2 regions of the Actinomadura rubrobrunea NBRC 15275 genome follow, and region 1 is predicted to be linked to the other one. Evidence: riboswitches for the same ligand, from Rfam matches in the RefSeq annotation. Region 1 holds a riboswitch; the other holds the start of a gene.

Region 1 (4,203 bases):
GGGAGCGGCCCGAGACCGAGCAGATGATCGGCTTCTTCGTCAACCACCTGCTCGTCCGGTCGGACCTGTCGGGCGACCCGACCTTCCGCGAGCTGGTCCGGCAGGTCCGGGAGGCGACGCTCGGCGCCTACGCCCACCAGGACGTGCCGGTCTGGTCGCTGAAGGAGGCCCGGGAGGAGGGGCGCGACCCGTTCGCGATCTCCTTCAACCTCCTCAACGCGGACGTCCCCGCACTCGACCTGCACGGCCTGTCCGCCGCGCCGCTCGACATGAAGATCGGCGACGACTACGTGTTCTCCGAGGTCGTCATCAATCTGGACGCGTCCGCCGTGGACCTCGCGCTGATCATGCGCGAGGACGGCGAGGAGCTGCGGGGCATGTGGCTCCACTCGCCGGAGCGGTTCGACGCCCGGGTGATCGCGGTCATGATGCGCCAGTGGCCCACCGTCATCGACCTCGTGACGGCCGACCCCGATCGGACGGTGGCGGAGATCCGCCGCAGGGTGCTGGAGATGCCGCTCGGCGACGACGCCCGCATCTGACCGGCGGGGGCGGGCGCCGCCCGGGCATCCGCGGCGGATCACCGACGAGCCGGACGGCCGTCGGCTCACACGGCCGACCGGTCGTCCGGCTCGGGCACGGCCGGAGACCCTGACAGGAGGAGATGCTGTGGACAGACGCTGGCTGGTGGGCCGGGAGCTGCGCCCGGACGACGAGCTGCGGCTCTTCTGCCTGCCCTACTCGGGCGGAGCCGCCGCGGTCTATCGCGGCTGGCAGGACCTGCTCCCCGATTGGATCAGCGTGTACCCCCTGGAACTGCCGGGCCGGGGCAGCCGGATGCGGGAGGCGCCGTTCACCCGGCTGCCGCCGCTGGTCGAGGCCCTGGCGGACGCCTTCCAGACCGCCCTCGACCGCCCGTTCGCCCTGTTCGGCCACAGCATGGGCGCCCTGATCGCGTTCGAGCTGGCCAGGGCCCTGCGCGCGCGGGGAAACCCCGCACCGGTGCACCTGTTCCTCTCGGCGAAGACCGCTCCCGGCGTCCCGCCGACCCTGCCGCCGATCCGTTCGGCCACCGACGCGGAGGTGGTGCGGCATCTGCGGAGGCTGGGCGGGACGCCCCAGGTGATCCTGGAGAACGCGGAGCTGATGGAGCTGATGGTGCCCATACTCAAGGCCGACTTCTCCGTCGTCGAGACCTACGAGCACCGGCGCCAGGCGCCCCTCGCGACCCCCATCACCGTGTTCGGGGGAGCCGCCGACGAGGTCGCGCCGCCGTCGACCCTGGAGCGATGGCGGGAGCAGGCCGCCGCCGGCTGCCGGCTGCGGGTGTTCCCCGGCGACCACTTCTTCCTGCACTCCGCGGCGGCCGACGTCACGGCGGAGATCGCGCACGTCCTGGCCGCCTGGAGGATCACGCGGAGCCCGGCCGTGCCGGACGCGGTCAGGCGGTGAGACCGGCCGGCGCCCGCCCCGACGCCGGCGTCGTCAGGCGAGCTTCGCGGTGCGCAGCCGCTTGGCGACGTCCCGGCGCAGGCGCGGCAGCGTCGGGGCGAAGGCGTATCCGCAGCAGTCGGTGCTGTTGAACTTCATGTGCGGGACGATCGCCTTCATCGGGTCGAGGCGGTACTGGACGCACAGCCAGGCGAGCAGTTCGGCGAGCGAGTCCAGCAGACGGCGGGGCGGCAGGGTCGCGTTGTAGGTCCCCTCGCATTCGATGCCGACGGTGTAGCCGTTCGCCCCGGCGACGTGCGTGCCGATCACCATCCTGCCCCGGCGCGCGGCGGCGAGGCTGCCCTTGCGGCCCTCCATGATGTGGCCTCCGCGGCTGACGGTGAAGTGCTGGCCGGTGTCGCCCCAGCCCTGGCCCATGTGCGCGCCCTGGATCGAACGGGCGAGCCGGAAGCCCTGCCGCAGCGAGTAGTCGCCGACGTTGGGCGTGAAGGTGTGGTGCACCACGAGGTACCGGGGGGCGCGGGACAGCACGGTCGCCCGCCGGGACGGGGTGCGCGCCCCCCAGTCCTCGGTCGAGTGGATCAGCGGGGGACCGGCGGCCGACCGGCGGGTCCGGGATTTCCCGCCGCTTCCGGTCTGCGGGTCGGCGACGCTCGCCATGGTCTGCGCCTGGTGCGCGGGAGGCGGGCCCATCGCCGTGGCGAGACCGAGGGCCGCGACGCCCCCCAGGGTGCCGCCGCCCAGCAGGACCGCGCGGCGCGACAGCTGAGGGGGCCAAGGCTCGACGCGACGGTGTCTACCGCTCGAAGTCATGGGGGGACTTCCTTTCGAATGTGCAGCGCGCAGCCGAAACAGGGCAGGCGGAAAAGACCTGCTGAGGTGGGAAGTCGGGGCGCGCTTGAGAAAACCGGGCGATTCCGAGAAAGGCTTCTATCGCCCGCGGGGGTGACGTGGGTCAGAAATGCGTGCCCCTGTCGGAGTCGGCGGTGGAATCGCCGTCCCGGACGAATGAGGGCGCGGACCGCGGACGCGCGGATCGAGGGGCGCGGCGGGCGCCGGGGCCGGCGCCGCCCGATGCATCAGGGCGACGGAGCCTTCATGGAAAGGCGGGGGCGTCGGACCAGGACGGCGGGCGTGTCGGGCCTCGGCGACTCCTGCATGATCTCTCCTCTCCTTGACTGCCGACCGGGTTAGCTGACGGGTTCGGGCCAAGGAGCGGCCCTACCGCGACGGCGTCGCGGATTCACCCCGAAAGGCGGGTGGGTCCCCGGTTCCCGGGCGTCCAGCGCCGGGATTAGGCGTCCCGCCGGCAGGTCCGCGCCACGGCGGACCGGCTGCGGAATACCAGGGACCATAGGAGATGAGGCAAAGAATTCGCAAACCGCAAAAGGTAAAATCTGTAAAGTCGCCGACCACAGGAATCTCGCCTTTCACACCGGCTCCACCAGTCGCGGACCGTCTGGGGGAGCGTGTGACCAAGGACACCGTTCCCCTTGCCGTGGCGGGGGCGGCCGGTGCGTCGTTCCGCCGTCGCGGAGTCCGTGGTCGCCGAGCGCGTGGACGTGATGCACGGGCCCGCCGCCGCCCGTGTCGCCGAGGTTCGCAAGGCCGCCGGAGCCGAGCGGCGAGTGAAGTCGCCGTTCCTGGTGATGTAACAGACAGTCATCGACCGATCACGTCGAGGAGGGATCGCATGGTGCTGTCGGACGTCGCCGCGACACCGGCCGACCTGGTGGCGGCGCGCGTGCAGATGGCGATCTCCCTCGGCTGGCACATCATCCTGGCCTGCTTCGGCGTGGGCATGCCGGCGTTGACGGTGTTCGCGCAGTGGCGCGGCCTGCGCACCGGCGACGAGGCGTACGAGCGGCTCGCGCACCGCTGGGCGAAGGCGATGGGCGTGCTGTTCGCCGTGGGCGCGGTGTCGGGGACGATCCTGTCCTTCGAGATGGGCCTGCTGTGGCCCGGGCTGATGGCGACCTACGGCCAGGTGATCGGCCTGCCGTTCGCGCTGGAAGGGTTCGCGTTCTTCATCGAGGCCGTCTTCCTGGGCATCTACCTGTACGCCTGGAACCGGCTGCCGCCCCGCCTGCACCTGCTGACGGGCCTGCCGGTGTGCGTGGCCGGCGTCGCCTCGGCGTTCTTCGTGGTGAGCGTCAACGCCTGGATGAACCAGCCGCGCGGGTTCGACCTGACGAACGGCACGGTCACCGGGGTGCGCCCCTGGGAGGCGATGTTCAACCCGGCCACGCCGCTGCAGACCGTCCACATGATCCTCGCCGCGTTCATGGTCGCCGGGTTCGGCATCGCCGCGGTGTACGCCGCCGCGATGCTGCGCGGCCGGCGCGACCGCTACCACCGGATCGGGCTCCTGCTGCCGTTCACCGCCGCGGCGGCCATCACGCCCGTGCAGATCGTGATCGGGGACTCCCTGGCCCGGTTCCTCGCGCACCACCAGCCGACCAAGCTCGCCGCCATGGAGGGCCTCAACCGCACCTCCTCGCACGTCGACCTGTCCCTGGGCGGCGTCTACCTGGACGGGCGGCTGCGGTACGCCCTCCACATCCCCGACGCGCTGTCGATCCTGGTCGGCTTCCGGCCGAGCACGGTCGTGCAAGGGCTGGACGCGGTCCCGGCCGCCGACCGCCCGCCGGTGACCCCGGTGCACCTGTGCTTCCAGGTGATGGTGGCGATCGGGCTCGGCCTGCTGCTGCTCGGCCTCTGGCTCGGGCTGACGTGGTGGCGCCGCCGCGA
Region 2 (4,203 bases), on a different contig from region 1:
CGGCGTGGTCGACCCGCACCGAGCACACGCCCGGCCCGGTGTGGTCGAGCAGCACCACCGCCATGCCCGCCGCGCGCAGCCGGGTGATGCCGGACGCGCCGAGCCCCACCGGGGTGATGAGCACGCCGGCGGCGTGCTGCTGCTCCAGCAGCTCCAGGCAGCGGCGCTCCTTGGCGGCGGAGTTGTCGTTGGTGAGCCACAGGACGTCGCGGCCCGCCGCGTTGAGGGCCTGTTCGGCGCCGCGGGCGACGTCCGTGGCGTACGGGTTGGCCAGGTCCTCGACGACGACGCCGAACGGCCGGAGGCGGGGGTCGTCCGGCCCGAGGCCGCGGCCCTGGCGCAGCCGCCGGGCGGACTCGTTGCGTACGAAGCCGAGTTCCTCGATGGCTGCGCGTACACGGTTACGGGTGGCTTCGGCCACGAGGTCTGGCCGGTTTAGGACATTCGAAACGGTCCCAACTGAGACCCCGGCGCGCCTCGCGACTTCCCGGATACTGCTTTGAGGCAACTCTCTCCTCGTCGACCCCGGACTTGTTTTCGCAGGTTATCGAGTTGTCCGGACCATGCCCCCGCGAAGTCGGTCGCGGACCGTAGTCGCAAGACCACACAACGTACTCATTGCACGCTTGACGGGCCGGATCCGGCCGCCTAGCGTTCCGAGCCGAAGCGTGCCTTGAAACGATTCACGATCATCGCCCTCGATGGTAGGGGCGGATCGGACGAGGAGGGATGGGTTGACGTGACCAGCGGCCAGAACCCGTCCCGTGCACGACGCGCTCCCCCGCAAGCCCGCCACGACGTCGTGAGCGCGCCCGACGCGATGGAAGGCGCATCCGCGTCCGGTCGGCCTAACGAGTGAATCGTTACCCGGGGTTCCCGTTCGGCGCCGAGCAATCGGCCCATCGGCCACCTCCGGCCAAGCGCGCCAGACGGCAAGGGACACCGATGATCTCGGTCCGGCCCCCCGCCCCGGACCCGGCAACCCGACGCGTACAGATCGAGGCCCGCCCGTGCCTGTGCAGCGGACGGCTGCATCCCCGCGGTCATCACCACGGACGAGGGAGGACGGAGTGGAACAGGCCACCATCGCACGTCGTGGCACCGACGAGCTGCGTCTCAGCGAGGAGGAGATCAAGCTTCTCGCCCAGATCGCCAGCGGTGTCACCGCGGACGTGGCGGCACGCAAACTGGAGCTGAGCGCCCGGACCCTGCGCCGCCGGTTGCGGAACATCTGCGACCGGCTGGAGGTCAACACGCCGATCGAGGCCGTGGTCTGGGCGGCCCGGCGCCAGCTCATCTAGGGGCGCGCCCTTCGCCCGCCCCCCGGCGGGTGACGGCGCGGCAGCTCTGACCGAGCATCGGCGACCACCGTCCGACCCCGCGCGGCGACGTCGGCGCTCCGCAGGCGCGTCCCTGCGGGAGGGCGTCGCCGCGGACGTGGTCCGGTCCCCGCGGGCAGTGCGCACGCCCGTCGGGAGGACGCCGGCCCGGTCCGCCGTCGCGGTGGATCCGTGCGCCTCCGACGACGGGCGTGCGCGCCCGAGCGTGCGAGGCCGTGCGCGTCCGGCGCCATCGCCGCGGGCGGCTCGGCTCAGGCGACCCGGACGGCGCCGGCGTACGGGCGGCCGGCCATCGGAGCGATCTTCACCACGTCACCGGTCCGCGGCGCGTGCAGCATCTTGCCGTTGCCCACGTACAGGCCCACGTGGTGCAGGTCGGAGTAGAAGAACACCAGGTCGCCGGGCTGCAGCTGGTCGCGGGGCACGTGCGTGCCGGCGTTCCACTGGCTGCCGGTGTAGTGCGGCAGGCTGATGCCCACCTGCCGGTAGGCCCACATCACCAGGCCCGAGCAGTCGAAGGCGTTCGGCCCGGCGGCGCCCCACACGTACGGCTTGCCGATCTTCGTCATCGCGTACCGCAGCGCCTGGGCGGCCTTGCCGGTGCCGACCACGGGCAGCTTGACCAGCTGCGTGGGGTCCCGCTTGACGAGCTTGCCGCGGACCTTCTCGTACGCCGCGGTGACCTTCTTGCGCTGCTCCTCCAGCTGGGACCGCAGCTGCTCCACCTGCTTGGCCCGCTCCTCGGCGGCCTTGCGGGCGCGCTCGGCCGCCTGCATGGCCTGCATCAGGCCCTGCACCTTGGTGCCGTCCTGGGTGGCGAAGTAATGCAGCGTGGCGGCCTGGTCGAGCAGCGCCTGCGGGTTCTGGGCGGCCAGGAACGAGACCGTGGGGTCGGCGCCGCCCTGCATGTAGCTGGTGGCCGCCAGCCGGCCGACCTTGGCGCGGACCTCCTCCAGCTCCTTCTGCCGGCGCTTGGCGTTCTCGCCGGCGACCTTGGCGGCGCGCTGCGACTGCTTCAGCTTGACGCGCAGGCCGTTGTACTGCTCGGTGAGCCGCTCCAGCTGGTCGGCGAGCTCGGTCGCCTGGTCGCGCAGCTCCTTGGTGGACGGCTCGGGGTCGGCGTGCGCGGCGGGGGCGGGCGCGGCCGCGACGAGGGAGACGGCGGCGAGCGCACCGGTCACCGCGGCGGCTCCGCGGCCGGGACGGAAGGCGACGCGCGCGGCGCGCCGCACGAGCGAACGGGATGCGGGGCGCGAGGGCTCCACGAACTCTCCTCTCCTCGTCCGCCTACCGGGTGAGCTGACGGGTTCGGGCCGGAGCCTGCCCTTCCGCGCACGTGCGGAGCGTCCGCACCGTGCGGATTCACCCCAGGTCGGCATGGCTCTGGAGTCGTCCCGGAACCGTCCGATCGCGGGTCCCCGGTTCCTGCGGGGCGGCGGATGCGGCCCCACGGGACTCGGCGGTTCGGCCAACCGATCACGGGGGCCGATGTCAGCGCAGGAGACTAACGGAGCGCTCGTTCCCTGCCAACCAGAACATGCGAAATCGCAGAGGGCTCATCGGCGCTCAGATGTAACGCGCGCGGGCGATCGCCGTGCTAGCGGGCTTGTGCGATCACATCCGTGTGCGCTATTTCACTTTCTGTCGCCTTTGTTGGCGCGGCGGCGTCCGCGGGGCGTCCGTGCCCTCGCGTCCGGCGCGTCGCCCCGTCGGCCCTTGTGTCCCATCGGCGTGACGCGCCGACGGCCGAAGGTGACCGACCGGCCACAGGTGACCGCTTCCGGTCCGATAATGTCGCCTGTTTGTGGAAGTCGTGATCAGGCGGGCCCGCACCGCCGACGTGCCGCACATCCGGCGGCTCATCGACATGTACGCCGGGTCAGGGCCGCGGATGCTCGCCAGGTCCACGGTGACGCTCTATGAGGACGTCCAGGAGTTCTGGGTGGCCGAGGACGTCCAGGCGGCGGCGCCGGAGGGCCGAGAGGGCTCACGGGGGCGCGGGGGGCGCGTCGTGGGCTGCGGCGCCCTGCACGTGATGTGGGAAGACCTGGCCGAGGTGCGCTCGGTCGCCGTGGACAAGGAATACGTGGGACGCGGCATCGGGCACCGCATCGTCGAACGGCTTCTCGACACCGCGCGGGAACTCGGAGTACGAAGGGTGTTCTGCCTGACCTTCGAAGTGGAGTTCTTCGCCCGGCACGGCTTCGAGCCGATCCTGGGAACGCCGGTGTCGCGCGAGGTGTACGAAGAGCTTCTCCGTTCCTACGACGAAGGCGTGGCCGAGTTCCTGGACCTCGACCGGGTCAAGCCGAATACGTTGGGCAATACCCGGATGTTGCTTCGCCTGGAGGACTGACCGATGACCGACTCCCCCCACCGCGGACGGCAGTATCCGCGGCAGCCCCCGGGCCCGCCGTATCAGGGCGGACCGTCGTACGGCTCCCCGCAATGGCAGCAGCCCTCCCAGGGGTCGCTGTGGCAGGGTGGGGTGGCTCCCCAGCAGCAGTGGCATCAGCAATGGCAGCAGCCCTCCGTCCAGGCGTACGACGCGGGCGGCTACGACGACGCCGCGGGCCTTCCTCTCGCGCCGATCCTCCGCAGGGCCGGGGCGCGCATCATCGACAACGCGCTCGTCGCCGTTTTCGGCTTCGCGCTGGTCGTGCCCATCACCGTCGGCATCATCGGCCTCGACACCTCCGGGAGCAAGGCCACCAGCGAGGGCGGCATCTGGAACTGGCCCATCATCTTCACCCTGTTCTCCGTCCTTGCGGTGCTGCCCTTCCTCTATGAGGCGATCCAGCTCTCCCTGTGGGGACGGACGCTCGGCAAGCGCATTCTCCACCTCGGAGTGGTGCAGGCGCGG

What was found. Region 1 has a riboswitch for cyclic di-AMP ahead of AR3_RS13750 (peptidoglycan recognition protein family protein). Riboswitches for the same ligand answer to the same signal wherever they lie in the genome.
Region 2: linked by a shared signal. The riboswitch ahead of AR3_RS12755 (C40 family peptidase) and the one ahead of AR3_RS13750 (peptidoglycan recognition protein family protein) in region 1 are both predicted to bind cyclic di-AMP.

The regions. Positions count from the first base shown of each region.
Region 1 covers NZ_BCQU01000037.1:24,285-28,487, forward strand. The annotation lists gene AR3_RS13740 (non-ribosomal peptide synthetase) at 1-542, shown strand, start outside; gene AR3_RS13745 (thioesterase II family protein) at 670-1,452, shown strand; gene AR3_RS13750 (peptidoglycan recognition protein family protein) at 1,486-2,265, opposite strand; cyclic di-AMP (ydaO/yuaA leader) riboswitch at 2,616-2,763, opposite strand; gene AR3_RS30550 (hypothetical protein) at 2,967-3,107, shown strand; gene AR3_RS13755 (cytochrome ubiquinol oxidase subunit I) at 3,146-4,203, shown strand, end outside.
Region 2 covers NZ_BCQU01000033.1:5,976-10,178, reverse strand. The annotation lists gene AR3_RS12765 (LacI family DNA-binding transcriptional regulator) at 1-508, opposite strand, end outside; gene AR3_RS12760 (LuxR C-terminal-related transcriptional regulator) at 1,071-1,301, shown strand; gene AR3_RS12755 (C40 family peptidase) at 1,592-2,605, opposite strand; cyclic di-AMP (ydaO/yuaA leader) riboswitch at 2,609-2,812, opposite strand; gene AR3_RS12750 (amino-acid N-acetyltransferase) at 3,208-3,696, shown strand; gene AR3_RS12745 (RDD family protein) at 3,700-4,203, shown strand, end outside.